DNA from 2 places in the Actinomadura rugatobispora genome. Region 1 is predicted to be linked to the other one. Evidence: riboswitches for the same ligand, from Rfam matches in the RefSeq annotation. Region 1 holds a riboswitch; the other holds the start of a gene.
The links. Region 1 has a riboswitch for cyclic di-AMP ahead of ACZ466_RS30475 (C40 family peptidase). Riboswitches for the same ligand answer to the same signal wherever they lie in the genome.
Positions count from the first base shown of each region.

Region 2: it holds a riboswitch for cyclic di-AMP, as region 1 does, so the genes downstream of both, ACZ466_RS36060 (CHAP domain-containing protein) here and ACZ466_RS30475 (C40 family peptidase) in region 1, are expected to answer to the same signal.

Region 1 covers NZ_AP029191.1:6,820,432-6,828,144, forward strand. The annotation lists gene ACZ466_RS30450 (C40 family peptidase) at 1-430, shown strand, start outside; gene ACZ466_RS30455 (TIGR03619 family F420-dependent LLM class oxidoreductase) at 486-1,289, shown strand; partial or broken gene ACZ466_RS30460 (guanyl-specific ribonuclease) at 1,326-1,508, opposite strand; gene ACZ466_RS30465 (Mut7-C RNAse domain-containing protein) at 1,992-2,801, shown strand; gene ACZ466_RS30470 ((deoxy)nucleoside triphosphate pyrophosphohydrolase) at 2,825-3,268, shown strand; gene ACZ466_RS30475 (C40 family peptidase) at 3,299-4,276, opposite strand; cyclic di-AMP (ydaO/yuaA leader) riboswitch at 4,283-4,423, opposite strand; gene typA (translational GTPase TypA) at 4,613-6,466, shown strand; gene ACZ466_RS30485 (FHA domain-containing protein) at 6,913-7,398, opposite strand; gene ACZ466_RS30490 (hypothetical protein) at 7,381-7,527, shown strand; gene ACZ466_RS30495 (hypothetical protein) at 7,603-7,713, shown strand, end outside.
Region 2 covers NZ_AP029191.1:8,031,295-8,039,007, reverse strand. The annotation lists gene ACZ466_RS36075 (DEDD exonuclease domain-containing protein) at 1-857, opposite strand, end outside; gene ACZ466_RS36070 (NYN domain-containing protein) at 1,130-2,392, shown strand; gene ACZ466_RS36065 (C40 family peptidase) at 2,676-3,731, shown strand; cyclic di-AMP (ydaO/yuaA leader) riboswitch at 4,326-4,467, shown strand; gene ACZ466_RS36060 (CHAP domain-containing protein) at 4,477-5,250, shown strand; gene ACZ466_RS36055 (MDR/zinc-dependent alcohol dehydrogenase-like family protein) at 5,289-6,560, shown strand; gene ACZ466_RS36050 (M48 family metallopeptidase) at 6,557-7,713, shown strand, end outside.

The DNA of each region.
Region 1 (7,713 bases):
CGTCCAGCAGATCATCGCGTTCGCCATGGCGCAGCGCGGCAAGCGCTACATCTTCGGCGCCAACGGCCCGGACGCCTGGGACTGCTCCAGCATTCTCCAGGCGGCGTACCGCACCGTGGGCATCGCCATCCCGCGGACCACCTTCGAGCAGTGGCCGTTCGGAGTGAAGATCAAGAAGGGGCAGGAGATTCCCGGCGACCTGGTGTTCTTCAACTCCGGTCCGGGGACGTCGTCCAACAATCCCGGGCATGTCGGGATGGTCATCGCCAAGAACAAGATGATCGTGGCGAGCTGCTCGACCTGCGTGCCCAACATCGGGGTGAAGCCGTACCAGAAGTCGGACTGGATCGGCACGACTCGGCCGCTGGCCCGTCCCGACATCCAGCGCAAGATCTCCGAACTGGCCGCCCAGCCCCAGCCCGGCGGCTGACCCGGCGGGCGCGGGGCGGGGTTGACTCTCGCACGTGAGGGTTTACGGTCGCGGCATGCGACTGCATGCTGTTCTGCCTGATGAGAGCACCGCCGCCGATCCCGGGCGCATCGTCGAGCTGGCCGTCCTGGCCGAGGAGCTCGGGTACGGAGGGGTGTGGCTGCCCGACCATCTGCTCCCGCCGGAGCCGTTCGGGCCGGTGTACGGCGGCGTCTACGAGCCGTTGATCACCCTGGCGCACGTCGCCGCCCGCACCTCCCGGATCCGGCTGGGCACCTCGGTGCTGGTGCTGCCGCTGCGCGACCCGTTCACGCTGGCCAAGCAGGTCGCCACGCTGGACCGGCTGTCGGGCGGACGGTTCGTGCTCGGGGTGGGGATCGGCTGGGACCGGGCCGAGTTCGCGGCGGTCGGCGCGGACTTCGCCGACCGGGCGGGCCGGACGGACGAGGCGCTGCGGCTGCTGCGGCACCTGCACGCGGAGGGCGGCGGGCCGTTCGAGGGGGAGCGTTTCGGGTTCGGCACCGGCGTCTTCGAGCCCCGTCCGGGCGGCGGGCGGGTCCCGGTCATGGTCGGCGGCATGAGCGACGCCGCCCTGCGGCGGGCCGCCCGGCAGGCGGACATGTGGCAGAGCGTCGACACCACTCCGGAGAACTTCGCCGTCCTCGCGTCGCGCGTCCGGGAGCTGGCCGGCCGTCCGCTGGAGGTGGGGGCGCGGGCCGGGTGGAGCGAGAGCCTGGCCGCCGAACTGCCCGCCTGGGACGAGGCCGGGGCCGACCATCTGGCGGTGCATTTCGAGGACGTCCCGGAGACCGCCGGCCGGATGAGGGAGCTGGCGGCCGCCGCGCCACCGCCCCGCTGACCGGTTCCTGCCGGGGCGGTGGCGCGGCGGGCGGTCTCAGCAGGTGAAGTCGATGTCCGAGAAGCTCTCGTAGTGGTCGGCGGTGTAGTACATGCCCTCGGCGCCCTGGTCGCCGGCCGTGACGATGCGGCGGGCGCCGCGGTCGGGGGAGCCGGGGGTCTCGACCGTGTACTCGTGGTAGTAGCCCTGTGGCTGGTCGGGCAGGAGGCCCTCGCGGTTCTGGAAGACCGTGCCGTCCTAGGGTGCGAATTGTTCGCCTGTGAGGTCGGTTGGGTGAGCATGCGGGTGATCAAGTGATCCGGCTTGACGGTGTGTGTTGGTCTCTGTACTTTCGGTAGCGCGATCTGGGACGCCGGGTTCGATGTCGGCGTGCGGGGCCCCCTTTCCACCGGAGTGATGGTCTGGGGCCTCCCCGTCGCCTCTGGTCGAGCCCACTTGGCCAGGTCGCGTAGGGAACCGGCCTCCCGGGAACGGACCACGCACAGGATGCGTGTCGCCGCCTCGGGGTCGAGTACGCCGGGGACCAGTGCGTCCAAGACCGTTCGGGGCGCGCGGCTGAGCAACTTATGCACAGTCCTTAGGAACGGTACGGGTACGGGCCGTCCTGGCCGTGTGGAACGCGCGCGTACGGCGCCGACCTCAAGGGGGTGAACCGCCGGTTAATCCGATCGACATCTCGCTCGCGCGTGGCATGCTGGCCGCGTGGAGCCCGAGATAAGGATCCGGATCGCCGACGAACTGCTGATGTTCCTGCCGGCCGCGCGCCGCCGCCCCAGGCAGGGGGTGGCGCATGGCGGGACGTCCACGCTGGGGCACATCGTGGAGTCCCTGGGCGTGCCGCTGCCCGAGATCGGCGCGCTCATGGTGGACGGCGAACGGGTCGAGCCGGGCTACCAGCCGGCGGCGGGCGACGAGGTGGCGGTGCTGGCCGTGCCCAGGCCCCAGCCCGTCCCGCTCGACGCGGGCGAGGTCGCGCCACGGTTCCTGCTGGACGTGCACCTGGGCACCCTGGCCCGCCGCATGCGCCTGCTGGGGCTCGACACCGCGTACCACAACGACATGGACGACCCCGCGCTCGTCGTCCAGGCCAACGAGGAGGGCCGGGTCCTGCTGACCCAGGACCGCGGCCTGCTGCGGCGGCGCGCGCTGTGGTTCGGCGCGTACGTGCGCGGCTCGCGCCCTGACGACCAGCTGCGCGACCTGCTGGGACGGTTCGCGCCCGTGCTGCGGCCGTGGACGCGCTGCACCGCGTGCAACGGGGTCCTGGCCACGGTGGGCAAGGAGGAGGTCGAGCGGGAGCTGGCCGACGGCACGCGCCGCAGCTACGACGTGTACGGTCGCTGCACCGACTGCGGCCAGGTCTACTGGCGGGGCGCGCACGGCGGGCACCTGGAGAAGATCGTCCACGAGGCGGTGCGCGCCGTCGCGGCGGCCCGTACCGGCGCGGACGGCGCCGGCCCTGAGGGCTCCGGCGCCGGGGTGCCGGAAACGCCGGAGAGCGCGGCCTCCTGAGACGCGGCCCGCGGCGTTCCGGCATGATGCCGGGCAGGGCAGGGCCGGGTGGAGAGGGGCTGGTTGCGATCAACGTTGTGGTGGGCGCGGCGATCATTTCCGGCGGGCGGCTGCTGACCGCGCAGCGGGCGGAGCCGCCGGAGCTGGCCGGGGGCTGGGAGTTCCCCGGCGGCAAGGTCGATCCGGGGGAGTCGGACCAGGACGCGCTGGTCCGGGAGTGCCACGAGGAACTGGGCGTCAAGATCGCGCTGGGGGCGCGGATCGGCGGCGACTGGCCGCTGAGCCTGGGCGGGGTGCTCCGCGTGTGGATCGCCGGGATCGTCGAGGGCGAGGCGAAGGCCCTGGAGCACCTGGCGCTGCGCTGGCTCGGCCCGGACGAGCTCTACGACGTGGACTGGCTCGCCGGTGATCTTCCCGTGGTGGAGGCCGTCCGCCCCTACGTGCCCGGCGGCGCCCCGGGCGGCTGAGCGAGCCCGGGAACGCCGCCGGTTCGCGGGTCACTCGATGCGGTTGGCCCCGGCGAAGTCGGAGCGGTCGGACATCTTGGAGATCTTGACGACGTCGCCGGTCCGCGGCGCGTGCAGGTACTTGCCATCGCTCAGGTAGATGCCCATGTGGTGCAGGCTGCCGCCGAAGTACACCAGGTCGCCGGAGCGCAGCTCGCCCTTGCTCACCTTGCGGCCCTGCCCGTACAGGTCGCCGGTGTAGTGGGGGAGGCCGGGCTTGCCGACCTTGCCGTAGGCCCAGACGACCAGGCCGGAGCAGTCGAAGCTGTTCGGCCCCGCGGCGGCCCAGACGTAGGGGCTTCCGAGCTTGCCGAGGGCCTTGCGGGCCATCTTCGCGGGGAGCCCGGAGCCTTTCACGGTGGCGCTGAGCCCGGTCTTGGGGTCCTTGGCCGTGGTGGTGGTCAGCTTGTCGAGCTGCCTGGTCACCTCGTCCACCTTGGCCTTGGCGGCCTGGCGGGCGGTCTCGGCCTGGGCGGCGGCCTGCCGGACCTGGGCGGTCCTGGCGGCGGCCGCGTTCCGCGCGCGGTTGGCGGCGTCGATCTGGGCCTGGAGCCCGTTGACGGCGGCGGCCCGGCTCTGCACCAGGTAGGCGGAGGCGGAGAGGCCGGTGGCGTCGCCGGCGCCGAACAGCATGTCGGGGCTGCCGGTCATGTAGTTCGCCGCGGCCAGGCGGCCGAGTTCCGTGCGGGCGGGCGCGGCCTGGGCCTGGAGCGTGGCGGCGGCCTTGGCGGCGGCCTGTTCGGCCTGCTTGGCCTTGCCGAGCTCTACGCGGGTCTTGTTGTAGCGCTCGGTGAGCTTCTCGGCCTCGGTGTTGAGGGCGTCCAGCCGCTTGCGCAGTTCGTCCTCGCCGGGGCCCGGCGCGCGTACGGGGGAGTGGACGGCCGCCTGTGCGGCGGCGATGGGGGTGCTGAGCGCAACGATCGCCAGAGTGGGCACGGCGAAGCGGCGCTTCCAGGGGACCGGAGTCAAACCGGTGTCTCCTCTCCTTGGCCGCCTACCGGGTTAGCTGACGGGTTCGGGCCAGGAGTCGCCCTACGGCGCACCCGGAAGTGTGCGCCGATTCACCCCGGGGGCCTGGGTCCCCGGTTCCCTCGCGGGATTCGGCGGTACGGCCGTCGTCCCGGGGGGCGGGACTTCCAACGACCGGATCTGCAGGAGACTACAAAGAGAGGGCAAAGTTCGCCAAATAGAGCAAATGTGACAGATGGGGCGGCGGTCCGGGGCGGAGAGGCCGTACGGCCAAGTAGACTCAGTAGGTCGCACGTCTGCGGCGGATCCCACCACTCTCACCCAAGGCGAGACCGCATGCCCATCTCCACGCGCGATGACCTCAGGAACGTCGCGATCGTCGCCCATGTCGACCACGGCAAGACGACGCTGGTCGACGCCATGCTCTGGCAGTCAGGGGCCTTCCGCGAGAACCAGGACGTCGACGACCGGGTCATGGACTCCAACGACCTGGAACGTGAGAAGGGCATCACCATCCTGGCCAAGAACACCGCCGTCCGGCACGCCGGGATGACCATCAACATCATCGACACCCCCGGCCACGCCGACTTCGGCGGCGAGGTCGAGCGCGGGCTGTCCATGGTCGACGGCGTGGTCCTGCTCGTCGACGCCAGCGAGGGCCCGCTCCCGCAGACCCGGTTCGTGCTGCGCAAGGCCCTGGCCGCGCGGCTCCCGGTGATCCTGGTCGTCAACAAGACCGACCGCCCGGACGCCCGCATCGACGAGGTCGTCGACGAGACCTACGAGCTCTTCATGGACCTCGACGCCGAAGAGGACCAGATCGACTTCCCGATCGTGTACGCCTCCGGCCGGGCCGGCCGGGCCTCCCTCGCCAAGCCCGGCAACGGCGAGATGCCCGACAGCCCCGACCTCGAGCCGCTGTTCGACGTCATCAAGCAGACCATCCCGGCCCCCTCCTACGACCCCGACGCCCCCCTCCAGGCGCACGTCACCAACCTGGACGCCTCCAGCTACCTGGGCCGGATCGCGCTGTGCCGGGTGCACTCGGGCGTCATCAAGAAGGGCCAGCAGGTCGCCTGGTGCAAGCGCGACGGCAGCGTCGAGCGGGTCCGCATCAGCGAGCTGATGATGACCGAGGCGCTCACCCGCAAGCCCGCCGACGACGCCGGACCCGGCGACATCATCGCGCTGGCCGGCATCCCCGACATCATGATCGGCGAGACCCTCGCCGACCCCGACGACCCGCGCCCGCTGCCGCTCATCACGGTGGACGAGCCCGCCATCTCGATGACCATCGGAACCAACACCAGCCCGCTGGCGGGCCGGGGGAAGGGCACCAAGGTCACCGCCCGGCTCGTCAAGGACCGGCTCGACCGCGAACTGGTCGGCAACGTGTCCATCCGGGTCCTGCCGACCGAGCGTCCCGACGCCTGGGAGGTCCAGGGACGCGGCGAACTGGCGCTGGCCATCCTCGTGGAGAACATGCGCCGCGAAGGCTACGAGCTCACCGTCGGCAAGCCCCAGGTCGTCGCCAAGGACATCGACGGCAAGCGGCACGAGCCGGTCGAACGGCTCACCATCGACATCCCCGAGGACCACCTGGGCGCCGTCACCCAGCTCATGGCGGTCCGCAAGGGCCGCATGGAGCACATGACCAACCACGGCACCGGCTGGATCCGGATGGAGTTCCTGGTCCCGGCGCGCGGCCTGATCGGCTTCCGCACCGAGTTCCTCACCGAGACCCGCGGCACCGGCATGGCCCACCACGTCTTCGAGGACTACGAGCCGTGGTTCGGCGAGCTGCGCACCCGCCCGTCCGGATCACTGGTCGCCGACCGCACCGGCGCCGCCACCGCGTACGCGATCATCAACCTGCAGGAGCGCGGCACCTTCTTCGTCGGCCCCACCACCGAGGTCTACGAAGGCATGATCGTCGGGGAGAACGCCCGCTCCGACGACATGGACGTCAACATCTGCAAGGAGAAGCAGAAGACCAACATCCGCTCCTCCACCGCCGAGGCCACCGAGACGCTGACCCCGCCGCGCCTGCTCACCCTTGAGGAGGCGCTGGAGTTCGTCCGCGAGGACGAGTGCGTCGAGGTCACCCCGTCCGCCGTACGGCTGCGCAAGGTCGTCCTGGACGCCAAGGAGCGCGAACGCACCCGAGCCCGAGCCAAGCGCGCCGGCTAGGAGTGTGGTCTGGGGGGAGGTGTTCACCTGGGGGGCTGTGTTGGTCCGGGGGGCCACCCCCCAGACCCCCGGGTCGGGGCGATCGGCCCCTTCGCTCGCCTGGCGGCTCGCTACGGGGCCGCCCACCCCGGCAAGGGGCTCCGCCCCCTGCACCCCCTGACCACCACCGAACGTGGACTTCAATCCCCACAGGTCAACGCACCACCAATGAGCCGATGGGCTTGTGCGAGGTCTTGGGCCCCTCAATTGCCCCTGCGGTGGTGATCGGGGGTGCGGTGATGGCTGTCGGGGGGTGCAGGGGGGCGGAGCCCTCCCTGCCGGGGGAGTGGGGGCCGGCCCCCACCGGGGTGACCGGTCCCGTAGCGAGCCCCCAGGCGAGCGCAGGGAGCGCTCGCCCCGCACCGGGTGGTGTGGAGGGTCGCCCCTCCACAATGAAAAGACCTCTTCTAGTTGAGCTGGACGGTGCCCGTCACGTCGGCGGCCAGGCGGAGCTGGTCGCCGTCGCGGAGTGGGGCTTCCACACCGCGCGGCAGGCGCTCGCCGTTCACGAAGGTGCCGTTGGTGGAGCCCTCGTCCCGGACCCAGGCGGTGCCGGACGGGTCGAGCCACACCGTGGAGTGGCGCCGTGACACGTTGTCGTACTGCGTGAACGTGCCCGCCACCGGTGACTGGCCCGCGTCCCGGCCCAGCACCAGGTGCTGGCCCACCGAGACCTTGAGCTCGCCCGTGGGGAACTGCACGCGCAGTACGGGGGTGCCCTGCTGCGGCAGGGGCCGCAGGCACGACTCGCACTGGGCCGCGGCCGGGTTGCTCAGCACCGCCTCGCAGTAGGGGCACATGTACGCCGTGCTGTCGGGGCCGGGCCGGTGCTGCTGGCCCTGGACGTCCGGCGGCAGCAGCGTCGCCTCGCGCCCGTGCGGCGGCGGCTGCATCGGTCCGCCCTGCTGCTGCGGCGGGTACGGGTTGTCCGCGGGGCCGGGAGGCGGCGGAGCGTACTGGTGCTGCTGGCCCTGCTGCTGGTCGTGCGCGGGTGGCTGCGGCGGGCCCCACTGGTCCGGTGAAGGCGGCGGGGGAGCGCCCCACGGGTCGGACTGCTGCCCGGGCCCCTGCCCCTGCTGCTGCCCGCCCTGCTGCTGGTGCTGCTGCGGCGGCGGCGCGTACTGCTGGTGGGGCTGCGGGGGCTGGTGCTGTTCGGCGGGAGGCTGCGGTGGCCCCCAGCCGCCTTCGGCTCCCTGCCCCTGCTGCTG
Region 2 (7,713 bases), 1.2 Mb from region 1:
GTGGCGCACTCGATGGTGCGGACGCGTTCGGCGAGGCCGACCATCTCGCGGACGCGGTGGCGGGTCTCCGAGCCGGTGAAGTAGCTGCGGACGCGGCTGCGCAGGTCGCCGCTCTTGCCGATGTAGAGGGCCTCGCCGCGGGCGTCCTCGAACACGTAGACGCCGGGTGCGCTGGGGACGGCGTCGGCGAGGTGGCGTTTGCGGCGCTGCTCGGGGGTGGGGGCCTTGGCGAAGCCGCGCAGCTCTTCGAGGGAGGTGACGCCGAAGGAGCCGAGCCGTTCGATGAGGCCGTGCAGGACGTCGACGGTGGCGCGGGCGTCGGCGAGAGCGCGGTGGCAGGGCCGGGTGGCGGTGCGGAAGAACCGGGCGAGGGTCTCCAGCTTGACGTTGGGCACCTCGTCGCGGTTCAGGACGCGGCGGGCGAGGTCGACGGTGTCGATGACGGGGAAGGCGGGCCAGGCGTGGCCCTGGGCGGCGCAGGCGGCCTTGAGGAAGCCGATGTCGAAGCGGGCGTTGTGGGCGACGAGCACGCAGCCGCGGGCGAACTCCAGGAACGACGGGAGCACCGAGTCGATGCGGGGCGCGGCGGTGACCATGGCCTGGGTGATGCCGGTGAGCGCGGTGATGAACGGCGGGATGGCGCCGCCGGGGTCGACGAGGGTGCCGAACTGCCCGAGGTCGGCGCCGCCGCGGACCTTGACGGCGCCGATCTCGGTGATGGCGGAGTCGGCGGGCGAGCCCCCGGTGGTCTCCAGGTCGACCACCACGAAGGTGACCTCGGCCAGGGGGGTGCCCAGGTCGTCGAGGGTGCCCTGGACGCCGTGCGCCAGCGGGCTGTCCGAATGCGCAGCCGTCATGGCGGCGACCGTAGAGCACGCCACCGACAGACCGAGGGCCGCTAGGGTGGGGGGCACCCCGGGGAACGTCGCGGGCGGGGGCGCCGACGGCGTCCCGCGAGGCTCCCGCCGGGACCGGCTGATCACGCGTTTGCCCTGGTTAAGGTGTGTGTCACCCGGGAAAACCGATCGCACCGACGGCACGGCCCGGAAGGAGCGGGATCATCGACAGCGGCCCGGAAGCGGAGGAGCGCCTGCCCCGCCCCCTCCCCGAGGCGGTCCGGGTGGGCGTGGTGGAGACGGCCGCTGAGCTGATCGGTGCGCTGCCCGCCGAGGAGGTGCCGCTGCCGCTGCGCCGCTTCGCGCGGTTCGAGCGCCGCAAGCGGGCCAAGCTGGCCGGGCAGCACATCGCCGCGCAGCTGGAGAAGGACGCCGGGTTCCGGCGGCGGGTGGCGGCGCCGCTGCGGGAGGCGCAGCCCGACCTGGTGGAGGCGGTGGAGCAGGGCCCGGTGCCGCCGGCGGCCGATCCGGTGAAGGTGGCGGTGATCGCCTACCTGCTGCGTCCCGAGGGCTGGATCCGGCTGGTGGAGGCCGCCCGCGCCGAGCTGGAGCGGTCGGCGAGCGTGTCGGAGGGCGAGGCGGCCGAGCGGCGCATCGCCGAGCTGCGCGAGGAGCTGGCGGTGGCCCGTGCGGCCCGGTCCGCCGAGGTGGAGCGGCTGCGCGCGGAGCTGCGCGACACCAAGACCGAGGTGGCCGAGCTGCGCCGCAAGCTGCACGATGCCCGTACCCGGGCGAGGGCGGCGCAGGAGCGGGCCGAGGCGCTGGCGGCGGAGACGGAGCGGGAGCTGGCCGCGGCGCGCGAGGGCACCGCGGCGGCCGACAAGGAGATGCGCAGGCTGCGCGGTCGGCTGGCGCGGGCGGAGACCGACGCCGAGGCGGCCCGGCGCGCGTCCCGGGAGGGCCGCAACGTCGACGACGTGCGGCTGCGGATGCTGCTGGACACGCTGGTGGACGCGGCGCAGGGCGTGCGCCGCGAGCTGGCGCTGCCGTCGACGATCGAGCGCCCGGCGGACGCGGTGGCCGGGGTGGAGCCCGACCGGCTGGCGCATCGCGCGCTGCCGGGGCGGGCGCTGTCGGACCAGGATCCGCAGCTGCTGGAGCGGCTGCTGACCCTCCCGCAGGTGCATCTGGTGGTGGACGGCTACAACGTCACCAAGTCCGGCTACGGCGAGCTGCCGCTGGCCGACCAGCGCAACCGGCTGCTGTCGGGGCTGGGCGGGCTGGCGGCGCAGACGCGGGCCGAGGTCACGTGCGTGTTCGACGGGGCGGACCTGGACGCCCCGGTGGCGATCCCGGCGCCGCGCGGGGTGCGGGTGCTGTTCAGCCAGCCGGGGCAGACCGCCGACGAGCTGATCGGGGAGCTGGTGCGGGCCGAGCCGCCCGGCCGCGCGGTCGTGGTGGTCTCCTCCGACCGCGAGGTGGCCGACGCCGCCCGCCGCGCCAACGCCCGTCCCGCGCCCTCCACGCTGCTGCTGCGCCGTCTGGGCCGCACCTAGGTCATCCAGGTGCCCTGACCTGCTGTTTCGGCGTCCTCGCGGCTCTCACGCGTTCTGTTCCCGTCCCGGGGTGCCGGGAGGCGGCGCCGCTGCGCCCGGTGGCGCCGCCGGTGCGGGCGGTGACGGGCGGACCGGTGTCGACAGCGCCTCGTGATCTTTATCTCACCGAGTGTGCGTAAAGTCCGAATTACTGCGTCAAAGACCAACGATTCGGTTGTGGCAGGTGTGGCCCCTCGCTAATGTCGTCCGCTGACATCGTGGACCGAGAGGGGCACAACGGATCGTGGCCAGTGATCTCACCGGGGCGGGCCCCCTGCCGCAGCGCGGCCGCCCGGGCGCACACACAGGACGCGGCGGCTCCCGCAGGCTCACGGCGACCGTCTGTCTCGCCGTGACGGCCTCGCTCACCGTTCCCGTCACCGTGCTTCCCGCGACCGCGGCGCACGCCGACCCGCGCCCCAGCGCGGCGGAGGCCCGCAAGAAGCTCACCAAGCTCAACGAGCAGGTGGAGCAGCTGGTCGAGAAGTACAACCAGGTGCAGGAGAAGCTCAAGGTCGCCAAGAAGAAGTGGCAGGCGACGCAGAAGGCGGGCAAGGAGGAGCTGACCACCTTCAACGAGCTCCAGGGAAAGATCGCCCAGATGGCGGCCGCCGCGTACAAGGCGGGCAACACCGGTGACGTGGCCGGCTTCGTCGGCGCCGACAACCCGCAGGCCGTGCTCGACCAGGCCGCGGTCTTCGAGCACCTGTCCCGCAACCGCAGCTCCGAGCTGGCCCAGTTCCTGGGGTCGGCGCAGCGGCTGCGGCGCGAGCAGGCGCAGGCCAAGGCCGCCTACGACGAGGTGGCCAAGCAGGCCAAGGACCTGAAGGCGCAGAAGGCCGAGGTCGAGAAGGGCGTCCAGAAGCAGAAGAAGCTGCTGGCCCAGCTCGGCGAGACGACCTCCTCGGGCGGGGGGACGGGCGGCAGCTACACCGGCCCGGCCAGCGGCTCGGCGCGGGTCGCGCTCAACTTCGCCTACGCCCAGCTCGGCAAGCCGTACTCCTACGGCGCGGCGGGCCCGAGCTCCTACGACTGCTCCGGGCTCACGATGAAGTCGTGGGGCGCGGCGGGCGTCGGCATCACCCGGACGACCAACTCGCAGTACGCGGCCACCAAGCGGGTCGCCAAGAGCGCGCTGCAGCCGGGCGACCTGGTGTTCTTCAACAACCTCGGCCACGTCGGCCTGTTCGTGGGCGGCGGCAAGATGATCCACGCCCCGCGGACCGGCAAGAACGTCGAGGTCGTGAGCATCACCTCGGGCTACTACCTGTCGAACTACTTCGGGGCCGGGCGTCCCTGACGCGCCGGCCCGCCGCACCCCCGGTGCGGCAGGGCCTCCGTAGCGGTCGGCGCACGCGCCGTCACAAGATCCATAGCAGGGCTTCGCCGCCGGACCGGGTTATTCCTGGTCCGGCGGCTTTTTGTCCCCTATTTGCCTTCTCGTCGACCTTTGCTATGTTGTGTCCCATTCCGGCGCCCCCCAGGCGTCGCCCGGCCCCGCGCGGCATGTCCGCCCCGGGCCCTGCGGCACCCCCCAGGTGTCGTCCCCGCTCCGGCGCCCTCCAGGTGCCGACCCCCGACTCGGCCCCGTCCAGGTGCCGCGTCCTTTCCCAACGGCCGGCCCGGCCGCACCGTGAGCGCATGTTCGGCGCGCATGGGCGCTGAGAGCGCGTCACGGCGGTCCCCCCATCGGGCCCTGGCCGCGGGCGAGACCCGATCACGGGTCGCCCCCCATAAGCACGGCGTGGCCGCCCGACCCCTGCCCTCGTGACGCCCGACCCCCTTGTTCACGAGGAGCTCTGGGCGGCCACGCCCTCCCAACCCTTCGACCCGCCCGGGTGCGCGTGCGCACCGGGTGACCTGACCGATCCCGAAAACAGGGTGCCCGTACGACGGGCGCCCACCGCCGAGTCCGCGAGAAGCGGAGCCGGGGACCCACGTCCCATCCGGGGTGAATCGGCCTCTCACCAGGCCGTAGGGCAGCTTCCACGCCCGAACCCGTCAGCTAACCCGGCAGGCGGCATGGAAGCTGAGGAGTTCCCGCAGTGGCAGGAAAGCATCGCACGCCCCAACCCCCGAGCATCACCCTCCGTATCACCGGTCGTCTCGTCGCCGGAGCCGTCGTGGTCGGCCTCGCCGCCGCCACCGCCCAGGCGTCGCTCAACGACACGGGCGGCCCGTCCCCCCAGCGGTCCGCCGCCATGATGGCCGCGGGCGCGGAGAGCAGGACCGAGCCCGAGACCCGGAAGGGCGCCGAGAAGGCGTCCGAGTCGTCGTCCTCGTCGTCGTCCTCCAGCTCCGCCAAGGCCAAGGCCGCCAAGCGCGAGAGGCCCACGGCGCAGGACGCCATCAGGCTGGCCCGCGAGCAGGTCGGCATCTCCGAGGACGGCGGCGGCGAGACCAAGTTCCAGGACTGGTACAAGTCGACCGACCGCGCCAAGGAGACCGTGGCGCGCGACGGAGGCTCCCTCGAGGGCTACAGCGACGCCGCGTGGTGCAGCATGTTCATCTCCTGGATCGGCGACCGGATCGGCCTCAGCGACCAGCTCGGCATGGACGCCTGGACGGTCGCGCACGCCGAGTGGTTCAAGGACCACGACCGCTGGGGCACCGAGCCCCGGCCGGGCGCCATCGTCTTCTTCAACTGGGGCGGCAGCAAGGACGTCAACGACATCGTGCACGTCGGGATGGTCATCAAGGACAACGGCGACGGCACGGTGAAGACCGTGGAGGGCAACACCAGCAACGCGGTCATGGTCCGCGAGCGGTCCACCGGCTCCATCGTCGGCTACGGCTACCCCGAGTACGCCAAGTCCTAGGGATAGGCCCGCGCGCCCGCGCACATAGGATCTCGCGCATGGAAGCCCAGCGCGCACGCGGAGTCCCGCGGCGGAAGGCCCTGGTGGCCATCGCCGCGGGCTCCGCCGTCTGCGCCCTGGGCGGCGGCGCGGCCCTCACCGCCGCCACCTCCGAAGAGACCGGCGGGCGCCCGGCCGGTACGGACGGCCCCGATGTCGGGCAGCCCGACCCGAACGCGGTCGCCGCCGTCCTGGCCAACCGTGCCCGCGCCGTACGCGACCGCGACCGCACCGCGTTCATGGCCACGGTCGCGGCCGCGCCCGCGCCGTACCGGCAGGCCCAGGCCGCGATGTTCGACAACCTGCTCAAGCTGCCTCTGGAAGGGTGGCGGGAGCGGTTCGAGCGGGTGGTCTCCACCACCGGGGGCGCCGCGCTCGTCCAGACCACGGTGGGCTACCGGCTGCGCGGCCACGACGACGACCCGCTGCGGCGCACCCGGCACCTGGCGTTCGCGCCCCGCTCCGGCACCTGGACGATCACCGGCGACGGCACGTCCCGCGGCCGCACCGACGACCCCGAGATCTGGGACGGCGGGCCGCTCACCGTGGTGCGCGGCCGCACCGCGCTGGTGGCCGGCGACGCGCCCGGCCTGGCCGGGATCGCCCGCCGCCTGGACGCCGCCGTGCCCACCGTCGCGCGGCTGACCGGCGCGGCGGCCGTCCGCGGCTGGCGGGACCGGGTGGTCGCGCTGGTGCCGGGCGACGACCGGCGCGCCGGGGCGCTGGCGGGAGGCGACCGCGACCTGGCGGAGATCGCCGCGCTTGCCACCGTCGCGCCCACGTCCGGCGGACCGGGGGCGGACCGGATCGTCATCGCCCCCGGCGTCTTCGGCCGCCTCAACGACCTGGGGCGCGACGTCGTCCTGACGCACGAGCTGACGCATGTCGCCACCGGCGGCGCCCGCGACGGCCGCACCCCGCTCTGGCTCATCGAGGGCTTCGCCGACCACGTCGGCTACCACGGCCGGGACGTCGCCGTGCGGTCGGCCGCGCGCGAGCTGGCGCGCGAGGTCGCCGCCGGGCGGCTGCCCGCCGCCCTTCCGGGCCGGGCCGCCTTCGACGGCGCCTCGGGCCGGCTCTCGCAGTCCTACCAGGAGGCCTGGCTGGCCTGCCGGATGATCGCCGAGCGGTACGGTGAGGCGAGACTGGTCCGGCTCTACCGGACGGCGGGACGGCGTTCCGAGACCGCGGCGCTGCGCGAGGTGCTGGGCGTCAGCCCGGCCCGTTTCACCGCCGGCTGGCGTGACTACCTGCGGAGGGAACTGCGATGAGCGCCGAGCCCGGGCAGGCGGCCGACCGGCGTTCGCGGCGGGCGGCCGCGGTCGCGGCGGTGGTGCTGTTCGCCGCCGTCGGCGCGGTCCTGGCGTTCACCACGCCGTGGAACCCGATGCCCGGCCACGTGCCGGGCGGCGCCGCGCCGGTGGACCCGGCCCGCGACTTCAGCGCCGCCGAGATCGCCCGGTCGCGCGCGTTCGACGCCGCGCTCGCGCCGCGCGCCTACACCAGCCTGGTCACGGGACTGGCCCTGGTGCTCGTGCTGGGCCTGACCCCGCTCGGCTCCCGGTTCATCGCGTGGACGACCGCGCGGGTGCGCCGCTGGCCGCTGCGGGTGGCGGTGGCGGCCGTGGTGCTCACCACGCTGCTGCGCCTGGCCGCGCTGCCGTTCTCCGTCTGGGGCGAGGCCATCCTGCGCCGGTACGGACTGTCCACGCAGTCCTGGCCGTCCTGGCTCGTCGACCAGGCCAAGTCGCTCGGCGTCACCTGGGTCGTGTGGACGCTCGCGCTGGTCCTGCTCTACTGGGCGCTGCGCCGGTTCCCGCGCTACTGGTGGACGGGCGCGGCGGCCGGGGGCTTCGTCCTGGTGGTGGCGCTGTCGTTCCTCTACCCGGTCGTGTTCGAGCCGGTCTTCAACAAGTTCCACTCGCTGCCGCAGAGCCGGCTGCGCACCGACCTGCTCGCGATGGCCGAACGCGACGGCGTCCCGGTCAAGGACGTCCTGGTCGCCGACGCGTCCCGCCGCACGACCGCGCTGAACGCCTACGTGTCCGGCTTCGGCTCGACCCGCCGCATCGTCGTGTACGACACGCTGCTGAAGTCCACCCCGGCCCCGCGCGTCGAGGCGATCGTGGCGCACGAGCTCGGTCACGCCAAGCACGCCGACGTGCTCTACGGGACGCTGATCGGCGCGCTGGGCGTCTCCGCGGCCGTCTGCCTGCTCCACCTGCTGCTCGGCTCACCGCGCCTGCTGCGCCGCGCGGGCGTCGTCCCGGGGCCCGGCGGCGGCGCCGGCCCGCCGGGGGGCGCGACCGGCGACCCCCGGTCGGTGGCCCTGCTGATCGCGCTGGTGACGGTGGGGATGCAGCTCGGCGGGCCCGTCCAGAACCTCATCAGCCGACAGATCGAGGCGCGCGCCGACGCGCACTC